Regions from separate parts of the Nocardioides houyundeii genome, predicted to be linked through region 1. Evidence: riboswitches for the same ligand, from Rfam matches in the RefSeq annotation. Region 1 holds a riboswitch; the other holds the start of a gene.

Region 1 (3,463 bases):
GTCCCTCCTGGGACCATCCGGCCCGGCGCAGGGCGTCGGCCACGCTGCGCCCGGAGCGGACCTGCTGGTGCAGGGAGACCAGTCCGGCGCTCCCCAGGCGTCGTTCCAGGGCCCGGCACGCCAGCCAGGCGGCCTGGTAGGCCGCTTGGACGCCGGGGGCCCCGGGCGCGAAGTCCGCAGCAGCCGGCAGACCGGCAGGCACCCCACCCGCACGGACCGCGCCGGCGATCCGCCCCGCCGTACCTGGGCCGGGCTGCACTCCACGAAGTGCGACGTGCTCGGCGAACCCCTCGAGCAGCCAGTACGGGAGGTGCTCGTCCCCAGCTCTGGTGGCCAGGTGCACCAGCTCGTGCGTCAGCACGAGCTGGGCGCTGGGAAGGTGGTGAGGACGGCTCCCGGCCGCGGCACCGTTGATGAAGATGTGGACCGGCGTCCGGGGGCCGCGCCCCTCCCCCGCCGGCGACACGACGCCGGCCGTGCCCTCCGGGACGGGTTCCTGGGCCCCGAGAGCGGCAGCGAGGCCGCGCCCCGTGGCGGGCACCTCGACCACGGCTTTCCCCCGCCACTGCGGGAGCACCGCCTCCAGCTGGGCCAGGGCACGCCGTGCCAGGACAGCCTCGCGGCGTGCGGCCCGTGGCGAGTCCTGGGCCAGCACCAGCACTCTGGCGGAGCGCTCGACGTGCAGGCGGGAGGTGAGCCACAGCGGGGCAGGGGCGCCGCCGGAGGCGTCGATGCCTGCGATCGCGATCCGGCCCCTTCCGGGACTAGCCGCACCGAGACCTTCGAGACGGAGGGGGCGGGGTCGTAGCCGGCGAGCTGCCACCTCACCTCGGCCACCACCGTGCGCGCTCCGCCGGGCGCTGCCTCCCCGTCCTGGCGCAGGTAGCGCACCTCGAACCCACCGATCCCGAGTGCGCGCGCGTTGCGCACGACGTGGCGCAGCTGCTGGCGCGCGCCGGCATCTGCACCCAGACCAGTCGCGGCCGCCTCGTCCCGGTTCACGACGGCGGCGCGGAAGGCGTGGAGGAGACTCGCGAGGGCCGCAGGCGAGGCGGACGCGACCACGATCCGATCCGGTCCGGCGTGCGGCGGTGTCGGGACGCGTGCCTGCACGGTCCAGCGGACCGCTCCGCCCAGGACCAGCAGGAACACCAGGAGCAGGATCATCTGCCGCCCGGACCCCAGGCGACGCTTCGGGGTGAGGTCAGCCAGGACGGACGGCACCGACGTAGGGCATCGAGAAGACCCCTGCCACGCGGACGCCGCTCGACGGGTTGGCCGCGTGCACGATCATGCCGTTGCCGATGTACATGCCCACGTGGCTGATGGGTGAGTAGTAGAAGACCAGGTCCCCGGGCTGCAGGTCGTTCTGGGAGACGCGGGCGCCCGAGCCGAACTGGGCGCTGGAGGAGTGCGGGAGGCCTACTCCGGCCTGGCCCCACGCCATCATGGTCAGACCCGAGCAGTCGTAGGCGTTGGGGCCGACTGCGCCGTACACGTAGGCGTCTCCGACCTGAGCCATGGCCGCCTTGACCGCAGCGGCGGCACGACCTGAAGCGGGGACGCTCTCGGGCAGCCGGGTGAAGTCCCCCCGGGATGCGGACAGGAGTCGCTCGCGCTCCTTGTCCTCGAGCTTGCCGAGCAGGCTCTTGGCCTCGGACAGCTTGGCCTCGACCTCGGCCTTCTCCTCCGCGAGCGCCTTGGTGGTCTCCGCGATCTCGGTCTTGCGCTCGGCCGTCGCGTCCTGGCGGATGTCCAGCGCGTCGACCTCGGTCGAGAAGGAGTCGAAGAGGTCGTTCTGCAGGTCGTTGAACGCCGACATGGTGGACAGCTGGCCCAGGAACGCACCCGGGTCCTCCGAGACGACGACCTGGCCGACGGTGGAGACGCTCTCGCCCTGGTACTGGCGGACGATCGACTCCTGGACCTGCTCACGCACGACCGCGAGGCGGGAGTTCTGCCGCTTCTCGTCAGCCTTGAGGGAGCCGAGCTGGTCGCTCAGTGCCTCGAGCTCGAGCCGGGCGTCGTTGTAGCGCTCCTGCGCCTGCTCGGCCTGGTGGTACAGGCGGTCGACACGGCCGCGCACGTCGCTGATGTCGGGCTCTGCCTGGACGGGGCTCGCCACGACGAAACCTGTCGAGACGAGGGCCACGCACGCGATGGTCGTCCTGCCGATTCGCTTCCGGTCGCGAGTCACGAGCGGGCAGTCTCCCTACTTGTCGTACGTCTACCGGGTGAGCTGACGGATTCGGGCACGACATGCCCTACCCCGACTCCTCGGGCCAGCAGCCCGCCTTGTCGACGATTCACCCCAGAGTTGTGGTTCCCCGGCTCCCGCACACCCGGAGGCGCTGACGGGACTCAACGCGACCCACGCGCGAATCGACGATCCACTTCCACGCGAGTCTGGGGTCAGGCTAGTGGGCTGGACGGGACCAGGACAACTTGCGCCCGAGAAAGGTGTGAATTCAGGCGGACTCGATGATCGGACCCCCCGGGACGGGATGCACCATCCGCAGCGGCGGCACGAGTCCGCCGGCCGCCAGGACGTCCAGGGCGTCGCGCGCATCGTCCTCCAGCGTGAGCTCGGGGGGTGGTCCCAGCAGCACGGTCACCACACAGTCGTGGCACGCCAGGCCCCGCACCACACAGGTGTCACAGTCGATTCTCGTCGTCATGTCAGCGACTCAAGCAGCGAGCGCCGACAGTCCCGCCGCGCGCAGGGCCAGACGGCGTGTCGGCGCGTCCCGACCGGGACGATCAGCCCCCGCTCTGTCGGTCCTGGACACCGGTCGCCACCACGTTGCGGTCCACCAGCTCGACGGCGTCCCTACGGCCGCACCACCGGCAGGTGATGCTCTCGACGTCCTCGGCCCTGAGCTCGGACTCCTCCACGACGTGCTCGCCCGCGAGGTCGAAGTGCCAGAACTCGGTGGTGCGTCGGGTGCGGGTGACGTCGAAGCGGGTCAGGTTGCCGCACGCGCCACAGCGCAACCGGGTGGTGGGGCCGGGCAGCTCAAGGTTCACCGCGCGCTCCTGGCATGGGATCGGACCTGGGCGGACCAACCCTAGTGCGCGCGGGCGCGTGATGACTGTCGGTGCTCGCGTCTAACGTCACCGGACATGAGCACCGCCCAGCAGACCGCGTCGACCCGGTGGGAGTCCCAGCGCAGCTTCGACGAGCTGGGGCGCCCACTGCGCGACCTCACGTTCACCGTCGTCGACCTCGAGACCACAGGTGGCTCGGCAGCAGGCGGCTCGATGATCACCGAGATCGGAGCCGTGAAGGTCAGGGGCGGCGAGGTCCTCGGCGAGTTCCAGACGCTGGTCAACCCGCGCGCCGAGATACCCGCGTTCATCGCCGTCCTCACCGGCATCACCAACTCGATGGTCGCCGACTCCCCGTCGATCGAGTCGGCACTGCCCGCGTTCCTGGAGTTCGCTGCAGGCAGCGTGCTGGTCG
Region 2 (3,463 bases), 340 kb from region 1:
GCCGCCGCTCGAGGCGCGACGGGCGCGCAACGCCCTACGCCTGGGCGCCCTGGGCATCGCCCGCCCGAAGGGCCCCTTCAGCGGGGTGGAGGCCTCCGACGTCCAGGACGCCGGGGAGCCGGCGCTGGTCGAGGGAGTCGCGGGGGAGTGGCGGGTCGACCCGGCGCTGCTGGACCGGCCCTTCTCGGGACGCGCCGCGCTGCTGTCGCCGTTCGACCGGTTGGTGCACGACCGGGAGCGCCTGGCGCAGATCTTCGAGTTCGACTACCAGCTGGAGATGTACAAGCCCGAGGCCAAGCGCCGATGGGGCTACTTCGCCCTCCCGGTCCTGTACGGCGACCGGCTGGTCGGCAAGGTCGACGCCCGGGCCGAGCGCAAGGCGGGCGAGCTGCGGGTCCGAGCGATCCACCAGGACGAGCCGCTCACGCCCGAGGTCGCCGACGGGGTGCGCGAGGAGCTGGCGGACCTGGCCCGGTGGCTGGAGCTGGAGCTGCGGCTGCCCGGCTGACGCCCCGCCCGTCGAGCCCGCCCGGGCGGCCCGCAGCACGTCAATGTCACTCCTGGCTAGGGTGCCGCCATGGACTGCCTGTTCTGCACCATCGCCTCGGGGGCCGCACCGGCGGAGGTGGTGCACTCCGACGCGGAGCTCGTCGCCTTCCTCGACACCCGGCCGGTCTTCAAGGGCCACGTCCTCCTGGTGCCCCGCCAGCACGTGGTCACGCTGCCCGACCTGCCCGCCCCCTGCGGGACGGTTTCCTGGAGGTCGCGCAGCGGCTGGCGAGCGCCATGGTCTCCGGGCTCGGCGCCCAGGGCTCGTTCGTGGCGATGAACAACACCGTGAGCCAGTCGGTGCCGCACCTGCACCTGCACGTGGTGCCGCGCACCAAGGGTGACGGGCTGCGCGGCTTCTTCTGGCCCCGTACGACGTACGCCGACGACGCCGAGCGGGCGGCGTACGGCGAGCGGATCAGGTCAGCCCTGGGCTGAACGGGCGTTGTGCGAGCCGCCCGGAGCCAGAGCGCGGCTCAGCACCTAGAGTGACCTCGGCGCAGGGACCGACCCTGTGCAGGCAGCAGAGGAGGATCCCTGACATGGGTCGTTTCGACGGTCGAGTCGCAGTCATCACCGGAGCCGCGCGCGGCATCGGCTTCGGCACCGCCCAGCGCTTCGCCGAGGAGGGGGCCAGCGTCGCGATCATCGACCTCGACGAGGCCGCGGCGTCCGAGGCCGCCGCCCGACTCACCTCCTCGACCGGCGAGGTCCGGGCCATCGGCATCGGCTGCGACGTCACCGACGCCGCCTCGGTCGAGGCCGCCTTCGAGCGCATCGTGGCCGACCTGGGCGGAGTGCACATCCTGGTCAACAACGCCGGGATCACCCGCGACAACCTGCTGTTCAAGATGACCGAGCAGGACTGGGACCTGGTGATGAACGTCCACCTCAAGGGTGCGTTCCTGATGACCAAGGCCGCGCAGAAGCACTTCGTCGCCCAGAAGTACGGCAAGATCGTGAACCTCTCCAGCGTATCCGCACTGGGCAACCGGGGGCAGGCCAACTACTCCGCCGCGAAGATGGGCGTGCAGGGCTTCACCCGCACCCTGGGCATCGAGCTCGGCCCCTTCGGCATCAACGCCAACGCGGTCGCCCCCGGCTTCATCGCCACCGAGATGACCGACGCCACCGCCGCGCGGCTGGGTCTGGACGTCGAGGAGTTCCGACGTCTCAACGCCGAGAACAACCCGGTCAAGAGGGTCGGCTTCCCCGAGGACATCGCAGCCGCCGTCGCGTTCCTGTGCAGCGACGAGGCGTCGTACATCACCGGTCAGACGCTGTACGTCGATGGGGGCGCCAAGCTCGTCAGCTGACCCCGTTAAACCTCCCGGACGGGGAGACCTCAGTCACGCCCTGAGCGTGGCGTGGTCTCCCCGTCTTTACTTTTGCACCCACCGCGTGTGTACCTTTTTTCAGTCGGACTACCGACCTCAAAAAATAGACACTGCCCCGGGTACGCCGAGTCCTGCCCGTCCGGGAGCAGCTCCAGACTCATCAGAAGTCGGGCAGGAGTGGGGGACCCACAGGTTCCACGCCGAGCGCTGCGCGCGCTCGGCTCGGGGTGAAGTCACCCAATGGGTGGCGGAGCACTTTCCAGCTCCAACCCGACAGCTCACCTCACAGGCGTGGGAAAGGAACACATCTCCATGTCTGCGACCCCTCGCACGCTTCACACGATCGTCCGCTCACTCATGCTCGGCACCCTCTCCGTCGGTCTGGTTCTCGGCCTCGGACTCACCGGCACCAGCACGACCACCACGGCCCAGGCCGCTCCCGCGTCCGACATCCGTCTGGTCTCCGATCACACCGACTCGGCCAAGACCGTTCAGGCCCGCAAGGCCGCGAAGGCCACCAAGCGCATCCAGGCCCGCAAGGCCGCGAAGGCGACCAAGCGCATCCAGGCCCGCAAGGCCGCCAGGGCCACCAAGCGCATCCAGGCCCGCAAGGCCCGGGTCCGGGCCCGCAGGGCCGTGCTCAGCAAGGTCGGCCGGGCCAAGGGCATCGCCCTGGCCCAGCGCGGCGACCGCTACGTCTACGGCGCCACCGGCCCGAACGCGTTCGACTGCTCTGGGCTGGTCCAGTTCGCCTACAAGCGCGCCGGCTTCCCGCGGATGCCCCGCACCTCCGGTGCCCAGGCCGGCCACACCCGCCGTATCGCCAAGGGTGCGATGCGTCCTGGCGACCTGATGTTCTTCGCCAACGGCGGCCGCGTCTACCACGTCGGCATCTTCATCGGCCGCGGCCGTGGCGGTGTCCCGCTGATGGTGCACTCCTCCCGTCCGGGCACCCCGGTGGGTGTCTCGGTGCCGTGGACCAGCAGCTGGTTCGCCGGCACGGTGCGCGCCGCCTGAGTCTCACCCCTCGGCGCAATCCGAACAGAAGAGATGGACAATTGTGCGGGCGCGCCTGACCCCGAAGGGGTCGGTGCGCCCGCACACTTTCTCCCGAGTCACTCGTTCCTCCCGATCGGAGCCCACCGTGCGTCGCACCCTCCCGCTGGCCACCGCCTTCCTCAGCGCAGCCCTGCTCCTCGCCGGTTGCGGGGGAGGGGGCGACGAGGAGACGCCGGAGGGCAGCCCCCCGGCGGCTGACTCCACCGAGTCGCCCGCGGCGCCGCAGACCTGGCCGCTCACCGGGCTGACGGCGGCCGAGGGCAAGTCCACGGCCAAGAACCTGCCGGTGCTGGTCACCAAGATCGACAACACCTCCAGCGCGGCGCCCCAGCTGGGCCTGAGCAAGGCCGACATGGTGGTCGAGGAGCTCGTCGAGGGCGGGACCACCCGGCTGGCGGCGTTCTTCTACAGCCAGCTGCCGGACGTGGTGGGTCCGGTGCGCTCCATGCGGGCCAGCGACGTCGGCATCGTCAAGCCCGTCGACGCGACCGTGATCACCAGTGGTGCCGCCCAGATCA

Evidence for each region. Region 1 has a riboswitch for cyclic di-AMP ahead of C0R66_RS07150 (C40 family peptidase). Riboswitches for the same ligand answer to the same signal wherever they lie in the genome.
Region 2: it holds a riboswitch for cyclic di-AMP, as region 1 does, so the genes downstream of both, C0R66_RS05445 (C40 family peptidase) here and C0R66_RS07150 (C40 family peptidase) in region 1, are expected to answer to the same signal.

The regions. Positions count from the first base shown of each region.
Region 1 is NZ_CP025581.1:1,468,145-1,471,607, reverse strand. Features, by position in the region: gene C0R66_RS07155 (hypothetical protein) at 1-655, opposite strand, end outside; gene C0R66_RS07150 (C40 family peptidase) at 1,205-2,125, opposite strand; cyclic di-AMP (ydaO/yuaA leader) riboswitch at 2,209-2,367, opposite strand; gene C0R66_RS07145 (hypothetical protein) at 2,469-2,678, opposite strand; gene C0R66_RS07140 (hypothetical protein) at 2,761-3,027, opposite strand; gene C0R66_RS07135 (DEDD exonuclease domain-containing protein) at 3,124-3,463, shown strand, end outside.
Region 2 is NZ_CP025581.1:1,128,278-1,131,740, forward strand. Features, by position in the region: gene C0R66_RS05430 (DNA glycosylase AlkZ-like family protein) at 1-508, shown strand, start outside; gene C0R66_RS20065 (HIT family protein) at 578-829, shown strand; gene C0R66_RS20070 (HIT family protein) at 787-987, shown strand; gene C0R66_RS05440 (SDR family NAD(P)-dependent oxidoreductase) at 1,092-1,865, shown strand; cyclic di-AMP (ydaO/yuaA leader) riboswitch at 2,035-2,193, shown strand; gene C0R66_RS05445 (C40 family peptidase) at 2,199-2,903, shown strand; gene C0R66_RS05450 (DUF3048 domain-containing protein) at 3,031-3,463, shown strand, end outside.